2 regions of the Pannonibacter sp. genome follow, and region 2 is predicted to be linked to the other one. Evidence: predicted binding sites of a transcription regulator. Region 2 holds the regulator's gene; the other holds the start of a gene.
The links. The regulator HrcA, encoded in region 2, represses chaperone genes, less so after heat shock. The targets are predictions, from matches to a motif close to GTTAGCACTCNCNNNNNGNGAGTGCTAAC.

Region 1 (11,281 bases), on a different contig from region 2:
AAACGTGATTGAACCCATAAGAAACATTCGTTGGATCAATTCATTCAAGATCGGCATTGTCGCGACATCGGCAACGGACTCCCAGCCGCCGCCGGTTCCAAAGATGAAGAACTGTTTGTTCGGAAAAGCGTTTTCCGAAGACGAAGGAGATTTGTGTCATGTACGCCCTTGCCCTTGCCCCGCTGATCAGCCGGCTCTCCGGTTTCGTCGCGAACGGGTGGCGTGCATTCCGCAATCGCCGTCAGATTGCCGAACTGACCACCTGGACCGATGAGCAACTGCGCGACATCGGCCTGACCCGGGGGGATGTTCGAGCAGCGATGGGAACACCGTTGTTCGCGGATCCATCGGCAGTCCTGGTAGATGGCCGTTCGTCGAAAGACTTTGCCAAAGCCTATGGTAAGCCCGAACCGCGCGGCGAACTCGGCGGTGCCGTGATCATCGACCTCGGTGCGATCTCAGCCACCCGGACTGCGCCTTCGGCGCCGGTGCGTCTCGCCGTGTAACCCCTGTTTCTCCCGGATGTTGCCGGCCCGTTTCCCCCGCAGCCGGCCGGCAGCGACCAAACCTGCAGCCCCGTCGGCGATTGCCTTGCCGACATTGCCTGGCCCGCCTTTACCGGCGGGCCTTTTTTTACGCAGGTGTTGGATGAGAGGGGACTACCCCAATCGCCATCCTGACAGGTCCCGGCACAAGGCCGGGGCGGCGCGGGAAGGGAGGTTAGGGCTTTATCCTGCTGCGCGCTTGCGCGGCGGCTTTATCCTGCTGCGCGCTTGCGCGGCGCGGGTGCCGGAGCGCCTTGCAGGACTTCGGCGCGGACAGGGCGCGGCGGGGAGAACAGGAAGCCTTGGGCGAGCTTCAGGTCGGCATCCAGGAGTTCGAGCACCTGGGACTCGGTCTCGACATGGTCGCCGATCAGTTCCATGCCGTAGCGGCCGAGGAGATCGCCGAAATCGGCCGGATGAATATGACCGTGATCGGTTGGGCGGCGGCCAATGAGATAGTCGGCATTCAGCTTGGCAAAGCGGAAGCCGCGCTCGGCCAGAGCCCGGAAGTCCATCTTCAGGTCGTGGATCTGGTCAACCGAGAAGCGGAACCCGAGTTCGGCCAGGGCGGCCAGGCTTTCCATCTCGACGACGCCCATCTGGGCGACATCGTCCTGCGTGAACTCGAATATCAGCAACTCGCCGAAATTCTTGTTGGCGCGGACAAACTCAAGGAAGCCGGGGAAGAATGTCTCGTCCACCAGCGACAAAGAAGAGATGTTGCAGAACAGGGCAACATCGCGGTTGCGGGTTGCCAGCCGGCGAACGACCTGCACCGAGCGGAACAGCAACAGGTTGTCGATGCGCGGCACGAGGCCGGCGCGCAGCGCTTCCGGCAGGAACACCGAGGCTTCGAGCATCTCGCCATTGGTGTCGCGGATGCGGGTCAGGCTCTCGTAGTATTTTACCCGGCGCTGCGGCAGCGTCACGATCGGCTGCAGGAACAGGTCAACCCGGTTGGCATTGAGCGCCGCCCGGATCAGTTCGCGCATCGCCGGATCGGACTGCGGTTCCTGCTGCATTGGCGGAAGGTCGCCCAGAACCGGCTCCATCCGCGAAACACCGCCAATTTCATAGGACTGGGGCTGATTCTGGTACGGGGCCTGCTGCTGGGGGTGAGGCTGGTACGGCTGATGACCGGCATGCTGCTGGCCGGAATTCTGCAGACCGGGATGCTGCATCATCGGCTGCGGGTCCGGTGCATAGCCGGCCGGCTGCGGCATGTAGCCGGGAGCCGGCTGCTGGTACATCTGTGGATGCGGTTGGTAGCCGGCCTGGGGCAGGGACTGCTGCGGCATCGGCTGGCCATAGGGCGCATTGGGGTGATACGCCAGTTCGGCCATCTGCTGCGGCGCAGCCAGAGCTTGCTGGTCCTCGATCCGGGTTTCCATGTCGGACATGGCCTCGGCCATCTGCTTGACCAGGGTGCCGAGCACCTCGATCTCGGCAAACAGCGGGTCAATGGCCTCCCGGGTGCGGCGCGGCACGGTGTGTTCAACGCCGGTCAGACGTCCCTCGAGATTGGTGACATCGTCATCGATCTCGGCGAGACGGTCCTCGAGACGGTCCACCGCTTCAGCCACTTCGCCGCGCTCCCGCGAGCGGCTGAGCAGGACCTGTACCAAGATCATGGTGCACAAAAGCGCGAGCGACAGGGACAACGCCTCGCCGGGCGGGCGGCCAAACTGGAACACCAGGACAGCCGCCGACGACAGGGCAATGACGCCCATGCAGATCAGAATGAGAAGGGTTGTCCCGCGCCCCATATTGTTTTGTCGAACCCGCCCCGAATCAAGATTGTGTTAACGATTTTGCCCCAACGGGCTGCGGCTTCCGAGCCTTCCTGCTGCAGCACAAGGCAATTTTTGCCTATTGTCCCCGGTTAACGCACGATGCTGGCGCTCTGGCCATACGGCCCAGCATGGCACAGGTTAACGATTTCCGCTTTTCATTTTGCCGCCTCGGTTCTAGCCTTCCCCTGGGGGAATTCTGGGGAGGACTTCACCCCGCTCGATCTCAACCGCAAGAACGGGGGACGGCGGCATGGAAGAAACGGGTGTGCAGGACGGCACAAGGCCCGCTGAAGCGGCGCATGGACGCCGGGCAGCCGAGGCCACTTCCGGCAGGGTTATGCAAGGTCATCGGGGAACTGGACGTCCTGTTCGGCCGCCCGGACAGGACCTCGCCGGACAGGATCTTACCCGACAGGGCCTTGCCGGACAGGACCTTGACGCGACTGCGGGGGACGCGGACGAACAGAGCCCCAATGTTGCGATCAGTGCGGGGCCGGACCCTGCGCCCGAAGCCGATCTTGTCCGCCTTGCCCTGCACAAGATCCTCACCAGCCCCGAATTTGCTTCTGCCGACCAGTTGCGCGCCTTTCTGCGCTATGTGGTCGAGGCGGCTGTGAACGCGCAAGGGCAGGGGCCCGGACATGGAAATGGACAGGGACATGGACTGGGACAGGGGGCCGGACAGGGGCATGGACAGGGACCTGGGCAGACCGTGGCCCTCAAAGGCTACACGATAGCGACGGAGGCGCTGGGGCGCGGGGCGGATTTCAATCCGACGACGGATCCGATCGTCCGCGTCGAGGCAGCCCGTCTGCGCAAGCGGCTGCAGGAGTATTATGCCGGCACCGGGCGTGACGATCCGATCCGCATCGACATCCCGAAGGGCTCCTATGCCCCGCAGTTCGTGCTGCCGCTAAGCGAGCAACCCGTCGATGAACGGGCGGAAGAGCCGACGCAGGCCGCAGCCCCTGGCATCAGGGGGGCGGCCCGGCGCGGCGAGGAACGGGGGCCCTTCCGGCCGCTTGGCCGGCCGTCTGCCGTGCCCGGGACGGGCTGGACCCAGGCGGCGGCGGACAGATCCAGCTCGATGACACTGGCCCGTTTGCTCTCTGAACGTCCCGATCTGGTCGGCGTGGTCGCCGTGGTGTCTTTCGCGGCCGGGCTGGTGATCGGCCGGTTCTGAGCCCTGGCGCCTCGCCAGTTTTCACCCTGTCATGCAAGCGGGGGACGGGCGGCGCCGTGCGTCCGCCCGCCGGTTTCCGCGACAAAGCCGGCCAGCCTGCAAAGTGAAGGGCCGACAACGCTTTGTTTACCCTGTTCGATGAATGTTGGAGCACAAACATCGACAATCCTGCCGCATGGATCACCACAATAACGGGAGTAACCCGGGCATGGGGAGCATACCGGACCTGCATGGGTCCCTCCAAGTTCGTGTCCTTGACGCGACGACGGCTGATGCAATGCGCGCGGCCACGGTTTGCGCGAAATTGCCCGGAGCCGTCGCCGAGCCCATCCTTTATGCCGATGCGCGCCAGTGTCTGGAGGATCTTGCGCTCCAGCCGACCGATGTGTTGGTGCTGGACATCGAGACGATTGGCGGCGACGACGCCCTGTCCCGCTTTGCCGTGCGCTGTCCGAGCGCGGTCATCATTGCCGTCAGCGCAGAAGGCTCGATGACCCGGGCGCTGAACGCAATGCGGGCCGGCGCGCATGATTTTCTCGCCAAGCCCTATTCGCTCGAGACCTTGACACAGAAGGTCCAGGCGCAGCTCGACATGCAGCGTGGCCGTTTCCATTCGTCGGGTCCGCGCAGATCCCCGGATCAGGCGGCTGCGCCTGCACCGGAAACGGGCCAGCCGCTGGGCCGCTTCAGCAGCCAGTCGCAGGCCATGCGCCAGCTCTATGCGACGATCCGGCGGCTTGCACCGTCCGATGCCCCTGTTTTCATTACCGGTGAGGCCGGCACCGGCAAGACCCTGTGCGCGGAGGCGATCCACGGCCAGTCCGGCCGCAGCGGCGCGCGTCTTGTCAGCATCAATTGCGCCAGCCTCAGCGCCGATGAACTCGAGGCCGAACTGTTCGGCGGACTTGCCGCCGGCCGTAGCGGGCAGTCCGACCTGCTCAGCGCCTGCGATGGTGGCACGCTGCATCTGGACGAGATCTGCGACATGGAACCGGCCCTGCAGAGCCGCCTCCTGCGCGTGCTGCAGACCGGCACGGTGCCTTCGCCCGCGACGGGCAAGGATCTGGATGTCGATGTCCGGGTCGTCAGCACCACCAGCCGCGATCCGCTGGCGGAGATCGCCGCCGGGCGGCTGCGCGAGGATCTATATTACCGCCTGCATGTCCTGCCGGTGCAGGTGCCGCCGCTGCGCGACCGTCGCGACGACATCCTGCCGTTGGCGCTCGGGTTCCTGGCGCGGTTTGCCGCCGAGGAGGGGCGCTCGTTCCGCAGCTTTGATGCCGATGCCGAAGCCCGGCTCCTGAGCTATGCCTGGCCGGGCAATGTGCGCCAGCTGGAAAACACCATCCGCCAGATTGTCGTCATGAATGAGGCAGTGACCGTCGGCTATGACATGCTGCCGCTGATGATCCGCGACACGTTCAGCCGTGCCCGCCTGCCGGTCGAGGACCTGCGCGACCGGCATAGGCCTGTGCGTCCACTGCGCCCGCATTCCAGCATCGAGCCGCTGTGGGCACAGGAGCGGCGCATCATCGAGGATGCCCTCGATGCCTTTGACGGCAACATCGCCCTGGCTGCGGCCGCGCTGGAAATCAGTCCGTCGACCATCTATCGCAAGCGCCAGTCCTGGTCCGAGCGGCTGCAATGAGCAAGCCGGAAGACGCTGGCAATGGCCTGACAGCGGAGCTGGACAAGCTGCAAGGCCAATGGCGGCAGGTTCGTTTCGAGGAAAACGGCGTCGTCAATCCGCCCGACACCCATGGCGCGCCGGAGGCGATCACCACCATCACGGGGACGCGGTTCCTTGTCGGTGTTCCGGACGGACCGACGTTGCTGGAAGGCAGCTTCACCCTGGATCCCGCGACAGTGCCGAAATCGATAACCTGGGTTGATGCCATCGGCGAGGACGCCGGCAAGAGCCTTCCGGCCATCTACGACCTCACCGACACCCAGTTTGTCTTCGTGGCAGCCGATGAAGGCATGGAGCGACCGGCAGCCTTTCGGTCCGGGCCGGGCCTGACGCTGCGGGGCTTCCTTCGTCTCTAGGGGCCGATCTCACGCCCGCCGGTTCCCTTAACCCTGATCTGTCGTGAATGGCCGTGCACCCAGCGCGGCCATTTTTTTGCGCCATCGATCCATTGACAAGGCAAGGGACCGAACCTACATCGTGGTCGCGTTAGCACTCGCTGTTGAGGAGTGCTAACAGGACGCGGGATTAAACCCGTGCTCTCTCGAGCCATCAACATAGTGGATTGCGTGCTGCTTCATATGGGGGCACGCCGCATGAGAGGAAAAAGCCAAATGACGTTTCGTCCGCTTCACGACCGTGTCGTTGTTCGCCGCGTAACTTCGGAAGAGAAGACTGCCGGCGGGATCATCATTCCGGACACCGCCAAGGAAAAGCCGCAGGAAGGCGAAGTCGTCTCCGTTGGCGCTGGCGCTCGCAAGGACAACGGCGATCTGATCCCGGTTGACGTGAAGGCTGGCGACCGCGTGCTGTTCGGCAAGTGGTCCGGCACCGAAGTCAAGATCAACGGCGAAGACCTGCTGATCATGAAGGAATCCGACATCATGGGTGTGATCGCCTGATTTTCTGGCGGACATCCGGATTCTTCTGACATCAACCCAATTAAAAGTGAGACGTGAAAATGGCTGCTAAGGACGTAAAGTTCGGCGCTGACGCCCGTGAAAAGATGCTGCGCGGCGTGGATATCCTCGCCAACGCCGTGAAGGTGACCCTCGGCCCGAAGGGCCGCAACGTCGTGCTCGACAAGGCCTTCGGTGCTCCGCGCATCACCAAGGACGGCGTGTCCGTCGCCAAGGAAATCGAGCTGGAAGACAAGTTCGAGAACATGGGCGCCCAGATGGTGCGCGAAGTGGCCTCGAAGACCAACGACATCGCCGGTGACGGCACCACCACCGCCACCGTGCTGGCTCAGTCCATCGTCAAGGAAGGTGCCAAGGCTGTTGCCGCCGGCATGAACCCGATGGACCTGAAGCGCGGCATCGACATGGCTGCTGCTGAAGCCGTCAAGTACCTGGTTTCGGTCTCCAAGAAGATCACCACTTCGGAAGAAGTGGCCCAGGTCGGCACGATCTCGTCTAACGGCGACATCCAGGTCGGCAAGGACATTGCCGAAGCCATGCAGCGCGTCGGCAACGAAGGCGTCATCACCGTCGAGGAAGCCAAGTCGCTCGAGACCGAACTCGAAGTCGTCGAAGGCATGCAGTTCGATCGTGGCTACCTGTCGCCGTATTTCGTCACCAACGCAGAGAAGATGCTCGCCGAGCTGGAGAAGCCGTACATTCTCCTGCACGAGAAGAAGCTCTCCAACCTGCAGGCCATGCTGCCGATCCTGGAAGCCGTCGTGCAGTCCAGCCGTCCGCTGCTGATCATCGCAGAAGACGTTGAAGGCGAAGCCCTGGCGACCCTCGTGGTCAACAAGCTGCGTGGCGGCCTCAAGATCGCTGCTGTCAAGGCACCGGGCTTCGGCGATCGTCGCAAGGCCATGCTGGAAGACATCGCCATCCTGACCGGCGGCACCGTCATCTCCGAAGACCTCGGCATCAAGCTGGAGAGCGTCACGCTCGACATGCTCGGCAAGGCCGAGAAGGTCTCGATCTCCAAGGAAAACACCACCATCGTCGATGGCGCGGGTTCCAAGGACGACATCCAGGGCCGCGTTGCACAGATCAAGGCGCAGATCGAGGAAACCACCTCGGACTACGACCGTGAGAAGCTGCAGGAGCGTCTTGCCAAGCTGGCTGGCGGTGTTGCCGTCATCCGCGTCGGCGGTGCGACCGAGATCGAAGTGAAGGAAAAGAAGGACCGCGTCGATGACGCCCTGAACGCGACCCGCGCGGCCGTCGAAGAAGGCATCGTCCCGGGCGGCGGCACGGCTCTGCTGCGTTCCAAGCAGGCTGTCGAGAAGCTGACTTCCGACAACGCCGACATCCAGGCCGGTATCAAGATCGTCCTGCGCGCTCTCGAAGCCCCGATCCGTCAGATCGTCGAGAACGCTGGCGTTGAAGGCTCGATCGTCGTTGGCAAGATCCAGGAAAGCAGCGATGTTTCCTACGGCTTCGACGCTCAGTCCGAGACCTATGTCAACATGATCGAAGCCGGCATCATCGACCCGACCAAGGTCGTGCGCACCGCGCTGCAGGATGCTGCCTCTGTCGCAGGCCTGCTGATCACCACCGGCGCGATGGTTGCCGAGCTGCCCAAGAAGGACGCTCCGGCAATGCCGGGCGGCGGCATGGGCGGTATGGGCGGCATGGACTTCTAAGAAGTCCATAAAGCCGACCATTAGCTTAAGTCCTGTGCCCGCCATGCGGGCACGGGGTGCAGCATGGACTTCTAAGAAGTCCATAAAGCCGACCATTAGCTTTGGTTACGGAAAGGGCGGCCCTCGGGCCGCCCTTTTTGTTCGATTTGTCCCGTCAGTGCTTGTCATCCGGCTCGGCGTGATGGGCGCGGATGCGGCGGACGGTCCACCAGATGGCGAGGACCACCAGGGGAACGGCGCTACCTGCCACAAGGCCTGGATCCGGCATGGGCAGGCCGGTTTCCTTCAGGCCTTTGGCGAGATACCCCACAAGACCGACGACGTAGTAGCTGACGGCGGCGACGGACAGGCCTTCGACGGTCTGCTGCAGCCGCAGCTGCATTCTTGCGCGTCGGTTCATGGAATCGAGCAGATCCCGGTTCTGGCGCTCCATGTCGACGTCAATGCGGGTGCGCAGGAGGGTCGTGGCGCGGGCGAGCTTGCGCGACAGGTTGATTTGCCGCTCCTCCACCGACTGGATCGTCCGCATTGCGGGGGCAAGCCGACGCGCAAGGAAGGCGGAGGTGGCCAGCAAACCGGCAACCGGCGCCTCGTCGATTGTGCCAAGCCGGGCCTGAACGATGTCATGGTAGGCGCGGCTCGCCCCGAAGCGATAGGCGCTGGAGGCGGCGCCGGCCTCAAGGGCAGCGGCAAGATCCGACAGGCGCTGCAGCAGGTCCCGGTTGCCCTCAAGGTCGGTCGCCCCGGCCATCCGATTGGTCAGGGCGACAAGCTCCTCCTCGATCCGGCGCACGTCCGGCGACAGGCCGATCGCCGTTGGCAGGCCGAGAAGCGCCAGAGTGCGATAGGTCTCCACCTCGATCAGCCGCTGTGCCAGCGCCCCGGTCTGGCTGTCGCCCATGCCGCGATTTATGAGCAGGATGCGGGTGAGGCCATCGCCGTCCTGGCGGAAATCTGTCACGGCAACCGCCTGGCCTTCTTCGGATTGCAGCGCTGTGAGGCTGGCGGCATCGAACCAGCGTGCGAGCGAAGCCGGATCTACGGGATCTGAACCAAGCGTCCCTGCCTCGATTACGTCAAGTCGGGCAGCCGCCAGCATGGGGCCGGGCGCGCGGAAGCTGGCACCGAAGGGATGTCCCGCCGGCACCGGACCGAATGGCTGCTCCCCGATGGGGGCCGCATCAAACGTGTAGGTGATGAATTCGGCATGCTGCTCCCAGCGCAGCGTGCCGCCGGCAATCGGCAGCACATGCGAGCGGTCGCTTTCCCCCGGTCCCGTCGCTCCATGGCTGGCACAGAGCTCGGCAAACCACAACCGGTCCTGACGTGCCGCCGCTGCGTCGACTGTGAAGGCATAATGCAGCATCAGCCGTGGTGAGCCGACCGACCGGAACGGCCTTGCATGCATTTCCCCCAGCACGGCGGCCCTGAGCGGATGCCGCTCGAAGGCCGGCAGCCGCGTGCCGCCGTTTGCGTCCCAGATTTCGCTCATGTCGTCCCGCCCCCTCGCGTGGTTTAACAAGGTGACGCAGCGACCCCCTGCCTGTCATGCAGGAAATCACCATGGCCCGCTTCCGCGACACCACGCCCCAGCTGCGGAAGGCTCTGCGCGCCTGTGTTGGAACAATACCCCTTGCAATTGGACAAAAAATTTGACCAATTATGGAAAGGGAGAGCCGCGCATGTTCACGAAGATCAATCATGCCCGCACCGCCGACGCGGTGGTGGATCAAATCGAAGGTCTGATTCTCGCCGGCGTCCTGCGCCCGGGGGACCGTCTGCCGGCCGAACGCGAGCTTGGTGCGCTTGTCGATGTCTCCCGCCCGATCCTGCGCGAGGCGCTGAAGACGCTCGAGGCCCGGGGCTTGATCGTCAGCCGCCAGGGCGGCGGCACCTTTGTCGCCGATCTCATCGGCACGGTGTTCTCCGAGCCCGTGGTCGCGCTGATTGCCCGCCATCCCGCTGCCATCGAGGACTATCTCGACTTCCGCCGCGACATCGAGGGCCTTGCCGCCGCCCGCGCCGCCGAGCGCGCCAGCACAGCCGACCGGGACCTGCTCAGCCGCATCGTCGAGGCCATGGCCGAGGCCTATGCCGCCGAGGACAGCGTCACCGAAGCCCGGCTCGACGTGGAGTTCCACCAGGCCATCGGCGAGGCGGCGCACAACATCGTCCTGCTGCACACCCTGCGCGCCTGCTATCGTCTCCTGGAAACCGGCGTCTATTTCAGCCAGCAGAAGCTGTTTGGCCATCCCGGCGCGCGCGAAGCGCTGCTGGCCCAGCACCGCAGTATCCTCGCCGGTATCCTCGCTGGCGATGCTGCCAGCGCCCGCGACGCCGCCGAGGCGCATATCGAGTTCGTGCGCCATGCGCTGGCGGAGGCAGAACGGGACAGCGCCCGCGCCGCTGTCTCCAGCCTGCGCCTGACCCAGCGGCTGGCCGGCCTGCCCAAGCCACGGCGCAGCCGGACCAGGCCGCAGCCCGTATCAGATCAGCTGGCTGACGCCGCGCCGTCAGCACAGCAGCAAGACCTGAAACCATCGCCAGGCACCTGGCACCACGCATCCGGGGAGGAGTGAACCACATGCCCATCATCACGGAGATCGAGGATCTCAAGCGGCTGTACAAGCGCCGCGTGCCGAAGATGTTCTACGACTACGCGGAGACCGGCAGCTGGACCGAGCAGACGTTCCGCGAGAACTCGTCCGACTTTGACGAGATCCGCCTGCGCCAGCGCGTCGCCGTCGACATGGCCGGCCGCTCCACCGCGTCAAAGATGGTTGGCCAGGACTGCGCCATGCCGGTGGCGCTGGCTCCGGTTGGCCTGTGCGGCATGCAGTCGGCGGACGGCGAGATCAAGGCGGCGCGCGCTGCCGAGAAGTTCGGGGTGCCCTTCACCCTGTCGACCATGTCGATCTGCTCGATCGAGGATGTCGCCAGCCACACCAGCGCGCCGTTCTGGTTCCAGGTCTACACGCTGAAGGACGATGACTTCATGAAGCGCCTCTTTGCCCGGGCAAAGGACGCGAAGTGCTCGGCCCTGGTTATCACGGTTGACCTGCAGGTCATGGGGCAGCGGCACAAGGACCTGAAGAACGGCCTCAGCGCCCCCCCGAAGCTGACGCCCGCCTCGATCCTGAACCTTGCCACCAAGGTGCCGTGGGGCCTTGAAATGCTGCAGACCAAGCGGCGCTTCTTCGGCAACATCGTCGGCCATGCCAAGGGCGTCACCGACCCGTCGTCGCTCGGCAGTTGGACGGCAGAATCCTTCGACCCCTCGCTCGACTGGAACCGCATCCGCGAATTCCGCAGCTGGTGGGACGGCCCGGTCATCCTCAAGGGTATCCTTGACGCCGAAGACGCCAAACGCGCGCTCGATGTCGGGGCCGATGCCATCGTCGTCTCCAACCACGGCGGCCGCCAGCTCGACGGCGCGCTGAGTTCCATCCGCATGCTGCCGCAGATCATGGA
Region 2 (11,281 bases):
TCTATGGCTCGGGCTGCCTGATCACCGAGGGCGCACGCGGCGAAGGCGGCTATCTGGTCAACTCCGAAGGCGAGCGCTTCATGGAGCGCTACGCCCCGTCGGCCAAAGACCTTGCCTCCCGCGACGTGGTGTCGCGCTGCATGACGATCGAGATCCGTGAAGGCCGCGGCGTCGGCAAGAACAAGGATCACATCTTCCTGCACCTCGACCACCTGGATCCGGCGCTTCTGCACGAGCGCCTGCCGGGCATCTCGGAATCGGCCAAGATCTTTGCTGGCGTCGATGTGACCAAGGAGCCGATCCCGGTCCTGCCCACCGTGCACTACAACATGGGCGGCATTCCGACCAACTATTGGGGCGAAGTGCTGAACCCGACCGCGAGCGATCCGAACCGCATCCAGCCGGGCCTGATGGCCGTGGGTGAAGCGGGCTGCGCCTCGGTGCATGGCGCCAACCGCCTCGGCTCCAACTCGCTGATCGACCTGGTCGTCTTCGGCCGCGCTGCGGCCATCCGTGCCCGTGAGGTCGTGGATCCCAAGAGCGCCGTGCCGACGCCGAACGAGCGGTCCTGCGAAGAAATCATGGCCCGCTTCGACAAGACGCGGCACGCCAGCGGCTCGACGCCAACGGCTGACCTTCGCGAGAAGATGCAGCGCGCCATGCAGGATGATGCGGCTGTGTTCCGCACCCAGGAAAGCCTGGAACAGGGCTGCAAGCGCCTGTCCGCGATCTGGGGCGAAATGGCCGACATCAAGGTCACTGACCGCTCGATGATCTGGAACTCGGACCTTGTTGAAACCCTCGAGCTGCAGAACCTGATGGCCAACGCCATCACGACGGTCTACGGCGCTGAGGCCCGCAAGGAAAGCCGTGGTGCCCACGCCCGCGAAGATTACAAGGATGGTCCGCTCGGCGGCCGCGACGACGTCAACTGGCGCAAGCACACGCTGGCCTGGGTCGACGAAGCCGGTGCCGTCAAGCTCGACTACCGCGCCGTGATCACCGAGCCGCTGACCCGCTATGAAGACGGCGGCATCGACCCGAAGAAGATCGCCCCGAAGGCGCGCGTCTACTAAGGACTGTCCATGGTTGCCGCCCTCGCCCGGCCTGACATCACCTCGCCCTTCGGCACATACCGTGCCGAGGGACTGGTGAAGTTTGCCTGGGCGCTGGCGGACCGGCACGACCTGTCGGCCTTCCTGCGCAAGCGGATCCGCAGCCTGGTCGCCCGGGTGTTTTCCGGCCCGTATGACACCGTGGTGGAGGGACTGAAGTTCCGCCTCTATCCCGGTGGCAACTACGATGACCGGAAAATGATGGCCAAGGGCCGCCTGCCCGAACAGGCGGAACACCGGCTGATTGCGCCGCTGCTCGGCAAGGACCGTGTCTTTGTCGACGTGGGGGCCAACATCGGCACCTACAGCCTGTTTGCCGCCGCAAGTGGAGCCGAGGTTCTGGCCGTCGAGGCAAGCCCCGACACGGCCGACAAGCTGGCCTTCAACCTCGCTGCCAACGGTGCGTCGGATGTCCGCATCGCCCGCACGGCAGTGGGCGCTGAGGACGGCGAACTGTCGCTGTGGCGCGAGCCCTCGAACGCCGGCTTTGCCACGCTGGTCGAAGACCTGACCCAGGGCGAGTGGGCCGGCAACTGGAGCGCTTTTCGTGTTCCGGTGCGCCCGCTGGCCGATGTGGTGACTGAAGCCGGACTGACGCGGATCGACGTGATGAAGATCGACGTGGAGGGATTTGAGGACCGTGTTCTGGTGCCCTATCTCACCACCATCAGCCGGGACCTCTGGCCCCGCGCCATTCTGCTTGAAACAAACTGCCGGCCGCATTGGACCGAGGATTGCCTGAGCCTGCTCAAGCGCCTTGGCTATGAACAGGCCGGCGAAACCAGAGACAACATCCTGTTCAGCCTGAAGGTCTGACGGGGAACCCATTGGCCCGGACATAAATCCGGCGCCGTAACGCGGAGCGACGAGAATGGTTCAGCTGACGCTTCCAAAGAATTCCAAGGTGACCGAGGGCAAGGTCTGGGACAAGCCGAAGGGCGCCAGCAACTTGCGCGAATACCGGATCTACCGCTGGAATCCGGATGACGGCCGCAACCCGCGCGTGGACACCTATTTCGTCGACCTCGACGATTGCGGTCCGATGATCCTGGACGGGCTCATCTACATCAAGAACAAGATCGACCCGACCCTGACCTTCCGTCGGTCGTGCCGTGAGGGCATCTGCGGCTCCTGCGCGATGAACATCGACGGCACCAACACCCTGGCCTGCACCAAGGGCATGGACGAAGTGGGCAAGGGCGCGATTGCGATCTACCCGCTGCCGCACATGCCGGTGATCAAGGATCTGGTTCCGGACCTGACCCGTTTCTATGCCCAGCACCGCTCGATCGAGCCCTGGCTGAAGACCGTGTCGCCGGCCCCGGAAAAGGAATGGCGCCAGAGCCACGAGGACCGCGCCAAGCTGGATGGCCTCTATGAGTGCATCCTCTGCGCCTGCTGCTCGACGTCCTGCCCGTCCTACTGGTGGAACGGCGACCGCTACCTTGGGCCGGCAGTGCTGCTGCAGGCCTATCGCTGGCTGATCGACAGCCGCGATGAAGCCAAGGGCGAGCGCCTCGACAACCTCGAGGATCCGTTCCGCCTGTACCGCTGCCACACGATCATGAACTGCGCCCAGGCCTGCCCCAAGGGCTTGAACCCGGCCAAGGCCATCGCAGAAATCAAGAAGATGATGGTCGAGCGCCGCGTTTGACGCGACGCCAAGCCGCACCGAAACCATTGGAGGGCAGTCGCGAGGCTGCCCTTCTTTTTGGGGTTCCTGCGGCCGTCGCGGGGCTATAGGCTCGCCGCTCGCGCACCCGGACCACAGCCCTTGTGGCTGAACGAACGTCAGGCAGTCATGTCCAGAATTCCAGTCAAGATCTGTGGTTTGTCGACCGAGGAGACCCTGCAGACGGCGATTGACGCCGGTGCGGACATGATCGGGCTGGTGTTCTTTCCCAAGAGCCCGCGCCATGTATCGTTGAGTGATGCCTGCCGCCTGGCGGATATGGCGCGGGGCAAGACCGAGATCGTGGCGCTGACGGTGGACATGGATCTGGCCGGGCTGCAACGGATCAACGAGCTGGTGAAGCCGGACCTGTTCCAGTTTCACGGCTCCGAGACACCGGAAGCCTGCGCCGCGGCGCGGATCATGTTGCGCACCCGCATCATCAAGGCGATTGGCGTGCGGGAGAAGGCTGACACCGAGAAGGCACTGCCCTATGTCACGGTGGCCGAGTGGATCCTGTTCGATGCCAAGCCGCCGGCGGATTCGGATGTCCCGGGCGGCCACGGGGTTCCCTATGACTGGACGATCCTCAAGGCGCTTGACCTGCGGCGCCGCTTCATGCTTTCCGGGGGGCTCGATCCGGAGAATGTCGGCCGTGCTATCGCCATGAGCGGGGCGCCGGCCGTAGATGTGTCCTCGGGCGTGGAACGCGCCAAGGGCGTCAAGGACAGCGATCTGATCCGCGCCTTTATGGCGGCCGTTCGATCGGCGGAAGATGTGAAGGAGTGACGAAACGTGACCACAATGGCCAACACCCTGCGCTCGGGACCGGACGAGCGCGGCCACTTCGGGATCTTCGGCGGCCGCTATGTGGCCGAGACGCTGATGCCGCTGATCCTCGACCTCGAGAAGGCCTATAACGACGCCAAGGCGGATCCTGCCTTCAAGGCGCAGCTCGACGACCTCAACACCCATTACACCGGCCGGCCGTCGCCGCTGTATTTCGCCGAGCGCCTGACCCAGCATCTGGGTGGCGCCAAGATCTACTTCAAGCGCGACGAGCTGAACCACACCGGCAGCCACAAGATCAACAACTGCCTTGGCCAGATCCTGCTGGCCATGCGCATGGGCAAGACCCGCATCATCGCGGAAACCGGTGCCGGCCAGCATGGCGTGGCCACCGCCACCGTCTGCGCCCGTTTCGGCCTGCCCTGCGTCGTCTACATGGGCGCCACCGACGTGGAGCGCCAGAAGCCGAACGTGTTCCGCATGAAGCTTCTGGGTGCCGAGATCGTTCCGGTCACCGCCGGTGCCGGTACGCTGAAGGACGCCATGAACGAGGCGCTGCGCGACTGGGTCACCAATGTCGACAACACCTATTATCTCATCGGCACCGCCGCCGGCCCGCATCCCTATCCGGAGCTGGTGCGCGATTTCCAGTCGGTGATCGGCAAGGAAACCCGTGAGCAGATGCTGGCCGCTGAAGGCCGCCTGCCGGATGCGATCGTTGCCGCTGTCGGCGGCGGCTCGAACGCCATCGGCCTGTTCCATCCGTTCCTCGATGACAAGAGCGTCGAGATCTGGGGCGTGGAAGCTGGCGGCCGTGGTCTTGAGGGCGACGAGCATTGCGCCTCGCTGAACGCCGGCAAGCCGGGCGTGCTGCATGGCAACCGCACCTATCTGTTGCAGGACGCCGACGGCCAGATCCTCGAAGGCCATTCGATCTCGGCCGGCCTCGACTATCCCGGCATCGGGCCGGAGCATTCCTGGCTCAAGGAAATCGGCCGGGCCAATTACGTGCCGATCACCGACGACGAGGCGATGGAAGCCTTCCAGCTGCTGACCAGGATCGAAGGCATCATTCCGGCGCTGGAGCCGGCGCATGCGCTGGCCCAGGTGATGAAACTGGCGCCGAAGATGCACAAGGATCAGATCATCGTCATGAACCTGTGCGGCCGTGGCGACAAGGACGTGTTCACCGTCGGCAAGATGCTTGGCTTCGATCTCTAAGAAACAAACCGGTCCCGGCGTTGCGGCGGGACCGGTTGCCGCGCCGTATTGGCGTCAGATATCGCGGGCGTCCCGCTCCCGCAGCTCCGCCCAGGTGAGAGGAGCCTCGCCACTCAGCGGGTTCTTGGGCGACCAGCGATAGGTGATCTCGTCCATGCGCAACGACAGCGCATTGAACATCACCAGCCGGCCAACCGGCCCGTCGCCCGCGCCCGTGATCGCCTTGATCGCCTCCATCGCCTGCAGCGTGCCTAGAATCCCTGTCAGCGCACCGACCACGCCCGCTTCCGCGCAGGAGGGAACGACGCCGGCTTTTGGAGGCGAGGGGAACAGGCAGCGATAGGTCGGGTTGGGCGTGCCGTCTGCCGTCCGCTCATGCGGCCTCAAGAGGGTCAACGAGCCATCAAACCGGCCCACGGCCGCCGTGATCAGCGGCTTCTTGCGATAGTAGCATGCATCCGAGACGAGATAGCGGGTCTGGAAATTGTCCGATCCATCGATGATGAGGTCGTAGCCTCCGACGAGGGACAACGCGTTGTGACCTCCCAGCCTTTCTGGATGCGGCTCGACCGCGACATAAGGGTTGAGCCGTGCGATGGCCTCGGCCGCGCTGGCCACCTTGGGTTCACCCAGCTGGTCGGTGTCGTGGATCACCTGCCGCTGCAGGTTGGACAGCGACACCGTGTCATGGTCGACGATCCCGAGCGTTCCCACCCCCGCCGCCGCCAGATATTGCAGCACGGGCGAGCCAAGCCCGCCGGCACCGATCACCAGCACGCGCGCGGCTTTCAGCTTTTGCTGCCCTGGTCCGCCAATTTCGCGCAGGACAATGTGGCGGGCATAACGTTCGAGTTCAGCGGGCGACAGCATGGCGCATTCCTGATGTGTGGGACGGAGGGTGCCGGAAGCCGCTTGATCAGCCGACGAGACGACTGACGAGACGAGCCGTGTAATCGACCATCGGAATGACGCGGGCATAGTTCAGCCGGGTCGGGCCGATGACGCCCAATACGCCGATGATACGTTGCTCCCGGTCCCGGTAGGGCGAGACCACGACGGAGGACCCCGACAGCGAGAACAGCTTGTTTTCGGAACCGATGAAGATCCGGACACCGTCACCTGTTTCAGCAAGGCCGAGCAACTGGATCAGGTCACGCTTGTTTTCGAGGTCATCAAACAGCAGCCTCACCCGCTCCAGATCCTCAGCAGCGCCGACTTCGGTCAGGAGGTTGGACTGGCCGCGCACGATCAGTGTGTCGCCATCACCGGAGTCCCCGCCCCAAACCGCAAGCCCGGCTTCGACGATCTTCTGGGTCAACTGGTCCAGTTCCGCCTGGTTCGCCTCGCGCAGGCGTTCAAGCTCGCGGCGGACTTCGGCGATGGTCCGCCCCTGGATCTGGGCGTTGAGATAATTGGACGCCTGCACCAGCGCGGAAGACGGCAGGTTTGCAGGCAACTCGACAATCCGGTTTTCCACCGAGCCATCTTCCCCGACCAGCACGGCAAGGGCACGCAGGGGCTCGATGCGAATGAACTCGATGTGCTTGAGACGAATGTCCTGCTTGTGCGTCAGGACGACAGCGGCACCGCTTGTCAGTCCCGACAAGAGCTGCGTCGCTTCAGTCAGGACCTGTTCTGTATTCTTGCCACCGGTTGCGCGGACCTGAACGTTGATCCGCTCCCGCTCTTCGCGCGACAGGTCGCCCACTTCAAGCAATGCATCGATAAAGAACCGAAGCCCGGTTTCTGTCGGCAATCGTCCGGCGCTGGTGTGCGGCGAGTACAGAAGGCCCAGATGCTCCAGGTCCGCCATGACATTGCGTACCGACGCGGGGGACAGCGACATGCCAAGGCCTCGCGCCACATTGCGCGATCCGACAGGTTCGCCTGTATCCAGATAACTCTCCACAATGGAGCGGAAGATGTCGCGAGATCGCCTGTCCAGCTCGCTCAAGCTCACCATTCCAGCCTCTTTCCCACTTGGGTCTCCTCGTTGGGGCCGCGTGACACGGTCTTGCAAATTAAAGATATAGGATCAATTCCGCCGTCAAGCGCAAGCAGACCTTTGCGTCGACGCGCGCCAGCAGTTACAAGCGCGCGAATGTGCCAGTTCCGGGCGGTTGCTTCCGGACAAACCCTAGGGAGTTGCCCATGCGTCCGTCCAAGCGCGCTGCCGACGAACTCAGAGCCGTTACGCTGGAGCGAGGCTTTGCCAAGCACGCGGAAGGCTCCTGCCTTGTCAAGTTCGGTGACACGCATGTGCTGTGCACCGCCAGCCTCGAAGATCGCGTGCCGCCCTGGTTGCGTGGCCAGAACCGCGGCTGGGTTACGGCGGAATACGGCATGCTGCCGCGCGCCACGGGCGAGCGGATGCGCCGCGAGGCTTCGGCCGGCAAGCAGTCCGGCCGCACCCAGGAAATCCAACGTCTGATCGGGCGTTCCCTGCGCGCTGTTGTTGATCTGGAAGCCCTTGGCGAGAACCAGATCACCGTCGACTGCGATGTCATTCAGGCAGATGGCGGCACGCGCACGGCAGCCATCACCGGCGCCTGGGTGGCCCTGCATGACTGCATCGAATGGATGCGTGCCCGCGAAATGGTGAAGAAGCAGGTCCTGAAGGATCATGTCGCCGCAATCTCCTGTGGCATTCACAACGGCAAGCCGGTGCTTGACCTGGATTATGCCGAAGACTCCACCGCCCAGACTGATGCCAATTTTGTCTTCACCGGCAAAGGCGGCATTGTCGAGATCCAGGGCACGGCAGAGGGCGAACCTTTCTCCGAAGCTGATCTTGCCGCGCTGATGGGGCTTGCCAAGTCGGGCATCGCCCGCCTGGTCGATCTGCAGAAGATGGCCATCCTGTGAGGGTTCGTGCATGACACATCGCAAGCTAGAACCTGGACGTCTCGTCCTGGCCAGCCACAATGTCGGCAAGCTGCGCGAGTTCCGCGAGTTGCTGGCACCCTACGGCTACGAAGTCGTCTCAGCCGGTGAGCTTGACCTGCCGGAGCCGGAGGAAACCGGCATCACGTTTGAGGCCAATGCCGAGCTGAAGGCCAAGGCCTCTGCCGAAGCCTCCGGACTGCCATCGCTTGCGGATGACAGCGGCTTTTGCGCAGCAGCGCTTGATGGCGCACCGGGGATCTATTCCGCCCGCTGGGCCGGTCCCGCCAAGGACTTCGCCATGGCCATGCGCAATGTCGAGGAAAAGCTGCAGCAGCTTGGCGCCACCGCGCCGGAACAGCGTCGCGGTTCCTTTGTTGCGGTCCTGTGCCTTGCCTGGCCGGATGGGCATACCGAATTCTTCCGGGGCGAGGTGGGGGGCCAGATCGTCTGGCCGCCGCGCGGCGAGAAGGGCTTCGGATATGATCCGATGTTCCAGCCTGATGGTCATGAGCGGACATTTGGCGAGATGACGTCTGACGAAAAGCATGGCTGGTCCCGGACGAGCCCCGGCCTGTCGCATCGCGCCCGCGCATTTGCGGCCTTTTCCAAGGCCTGTCTGGAGCAGGAATGACCACGACGCCGGACGGGGGATTTGGGATCTATGTGCACTGGCCGTTCTGCGCGGCCAAATGCCCGTATTGTGACTTCAATTCCCATGTGCGCCACCAGGCGGTGGACCAGGAGCGCTATGTCGCTGCTTTCAAGCGCGAACTGGCGCATTTTGCCGCCTGGACTCCTGGCCGCACCGTCCAGTCGATCTTCTTCGGCGGCGGCACGCCATCTCTGATGTTGCCTCGGACTGTCGAGCGGATCCTCGAGGCCATCGCAGGCCATTGGTCGATTGATCCGGACGCGGAGGTTTCACTGGAGGCCAATCCGTCGTCGGTGGAGGCTGAACGCTTTCGCGGTTATCGGGCGGCAGGGGTCAACCGGGTTTCGATGGGGGTTCAGGCGCTCAACGATCCGGACCTGCGGCTCCTCGGCCGGCTGCATGATGTCGCCGGAGCGCGACGCGCCATCGAGACGGCGCGCGAAACGTTCCCCCGCCTGTCTTTTGATCTCATCTATGCCCGTCCCGGCCAGACCGTTACGGCCTGGGAGCGCGAACTGACTGAGGCGATTTCGCTCGCCGCCGATCACCTGTCACTCTACCAGCTGACCATTGAGGAAGGTACGCCCTTCTTTGCCTTGCACAAGGCCGGCAAGCTGGTGGTTCCGGAGCCTGATGTCGGCGCCGAATTCTATGCGGTGACGCAGGATGTGACCGACGCCCATGGCCTTCCCGCCTATGAGGTTTCGAATCACGCCCGTCCTGGTGCGGAGTGCCGTCACAATCTCGTTTACTGGCGTTATGGCGACTATGTCGGGGTCGGACCCGGTGCCCATGGCCGGCTTTCGCTCGGCGCCACGAAGCGGGCTACGGCCATCGAACGCCATCCGGAGACCTGGCTGTCCCATGTCGAGGAACGCGGCCACGGCATGGTCGAGGATATGCCGCTCAATGACGAGGAACAGGGCGACGAATATCTGCTCATGGGCCTGCGCCTTGTCGAAGGGGTCGATCTTCTGCGCTACGAGAAGCTGGCCAGTCGGCGGATCGATCCGCGTCGCCTGGATGCCCTGTTGGAACACGGCATGGTTGAAATGATCGGAAATCACCGCCTTCGCGCGACCCGAGACGGTTTTTTTGTGCTCGATGCTGTTGTCGCTGATCTCGCCGCCTGAGCCCGCGCAACCGGGCTGCCACCTGTCATGGAAGACGGTTGGGGCGTGTCACATTACCCGGCTAACTGCCTCAAGCTAAACGACTTTACCCCTATTGTCATGTTGCAATGCGGCATACTATGGCGGCGAAATAGAAGCCATTGTATTGCCTGGGGCGACTTATTCTTCACGAATAATCAACAGGCTGGGCACAAGCTATATCCAAACCGGCTATTGAAGATCCGTGAATCTTAGGCCTATCCTGCTGCAATGCCAGAACCTGAGGTGCGTTCCGCGTACCCGGTCAGCGAAGAGGATTGGAACTGGTGCCGTTCTATCATCTCTATGAGCTCAATCACGCGGCGATGGCGCCCATGCGCGCGGCTGCCGATGCAACCCGGCTCTACTTCCAGAACCCGTTCAACCCGATGACCCATACCCAGATGGGGCGTCAGATTGCGGCCGCCTGTGAAGTGCTGGAGCGTACAACCCGGCGCTATGGCAAACCCGAATTCGGCCTACCAACGACGCTTGTCGGCGGCACGCGCGTCGCGGTGCATGAGCGTGTTGTCTGGAGCCGGCCGTTCTGCAACCTGATCCATTTCGAGCGGGCGCTCGAACGGCCGCGCAAAGATCCGAAGATCCTCATCGTGGCCCCGATGTCCGGCCATTATGCAACGCTGCTGCGGGGCACGGTCGAGGCCATGATGCCGCGCGCCGATGTCTATATCACCGACTGGATCGATGCCCGGATGGTGCCCCTTGCCGATGGCAAGTTCGATCTCGATGACTATATCGACTACGTCATCTCCATGATCCATCACCTGGGACCGGACACCCATGTCGTTGCGGTCTGCCAGCCGTCCGTTCCGGTTCTTGCCGCCGTTGCCGTGATGGAAGGTCGCGAGGATCCCCTTGCCCCTTCCACGATGACACTGATGGGCGGGCCGGTGGATACCCGCGTGGCGCCCACTGCCGTAAATGATCTTGCGATGTCGAAGGGCATCGACTGGTTCCGGCGCAATGTCATCATGACCGTACCGTTCCCGCACCCCGGCACGATGCGCGAAGTCTATCCTGGCTTCCTGCAGCTGTCCGGCTTCATGTCGATGAACCTCGATCGTCACCTGATTGCGCACCGCGACTTCTTCCAGCATCTGGTCAAGGGCGATGGCGACAACGCCGAGAAGCACCGCGACTTCTATGATGAGTATCTCGCGGTGATGGATTTGACCGCCGAGTTCTATCTCCAGACCGTCGAAACGGTGTTCATCGATCATTCCCTGCCGCGCGGCACGATGATGCATGGCGACACGCCTGTTGATTGTTCGAAGATCCGCAACACCGCGCTGTTGACCGTTGAGGGCGAGAAGGACGACATCACCGGTCGCGGCCAGACCCGCGCCGCGCATGACCTGTGCTCCTCACTGCCGGATGACATGAAGGTCCACTACGAACAGCCGGCGGTCGGCCATTACGGCGTCTTCAACGGCTCGCGGTTCCGGTCTGAAATTGCTCCGCGCATGATTGATTTCATCCTGACCCATTCGCAGGACAACCGGGCCCGACAGGCCCGTGCAGCAGCAGCCGTGGCCACGGGCGCTTCTGTGACCCAGGCAGCCCCGGAAGCTGCGCCCAAGGCGCCCCGTGCTGCCCAGTCGGATCCGTTGGCCAAGATGCTGCTGTCAAAGCCTAAAGGCGTTGCAGATGATCTGAAGGCAATCACCGGTGTCGGTCCGAAACTGGAGAAAACGCTGAATGAGGCCGGTATCTTCCATTTCTGGCAGATCGCTGGCCTGACAGAGGCGCAGATCGAGGCATTGGACGCACGGCT

Region 1: the regulator HrcA is predicted to act here: its motif matches at 5,697-5,725, upstream of groES (co-chaperone GroES).

The regions. Positions count from the first base shown of each region.
Region 1 covers NZ_JBHYDX010000003.1:125,752-137,032, forward strand. The annotation lists gene ACTIFE_RS03190 (DUF1127 domain-containing protein) at 159-506, shown strand; gene ACTIFE_RS03195 (EAL domain-containing protein) at 758-2,311, opposite strand; gene ACTIFE_RS03200 (hypothetical protein) at 2,589-3,521, shown strand; gene ACTIFE_RS03205 (sigma-54-dependent transcriptional regulator) at 3,730-5,169, shown strand; gene ACTIFE_RS03210 (TIGR03067 domain-containing protein) at 5,166-5,567, shown strand; gene groES (co-chaperone GroES) at 5,823-6,110, shown strand; gene groL (chaperonin GroEL) at 6,170-7,810, shown strand; gene ACTIFE_RS03225 (DUF3422 family protein) at 7,965-9,302, opposite strand; gene ACTIFE_RS03230 (FCD domain-containing protein) at 9,493-10,389, shown strand; gene ACTIFE_RS03235 (alpha-hydroxy acid oxidase) at 10,395-11,281, shown strand, end outside.
Region 2 covers NZ_JBHYDX010000005.1:134,570-145,850, forward strand. The annotation lists gene sdhA (succinate dehydrogenase flavoprotein subunit) at 1-1,076, shown strand, start outside; gene ACTIFE_RS05385 (FkbM family methyltransferase) at 1,086-1,931, shown strand; gene ACTIFE_RS05390 (succinate dehydrogenase iron-sulfur subunit) at 1,987-2,769, shown strand; gene ACTIFE_RS05395 (phosphoribosylanthranilate isomerase) at 2,917-3,576, shown strand; gene trpB (tryptophan synthase subunit beta) at 3,592-4,797, shown strand; gene ACTIFE_RS05405 (HesA/MoeB/ThiF family protein) at 4,852-5,667, opposite strand; gene hrcA (heat-inducible transcriptional repressor HrcA) at 5,714-6,760, opposite strand; gene rph (ribonuclease PH) at 6,949-7,662, shown strand; gene rdgB (RdgB/HAM1 family non-canonical purine NTP pyrophosphatase) at 7,673-8,314, shown strand; gene hemW (radical SAM family heme chaperone HemW) at 8,311-9,468, shown strand; gene phaZ (polyhydroxyalkanoate depolymerase) at 9,813-11,281, shown strand, end outside.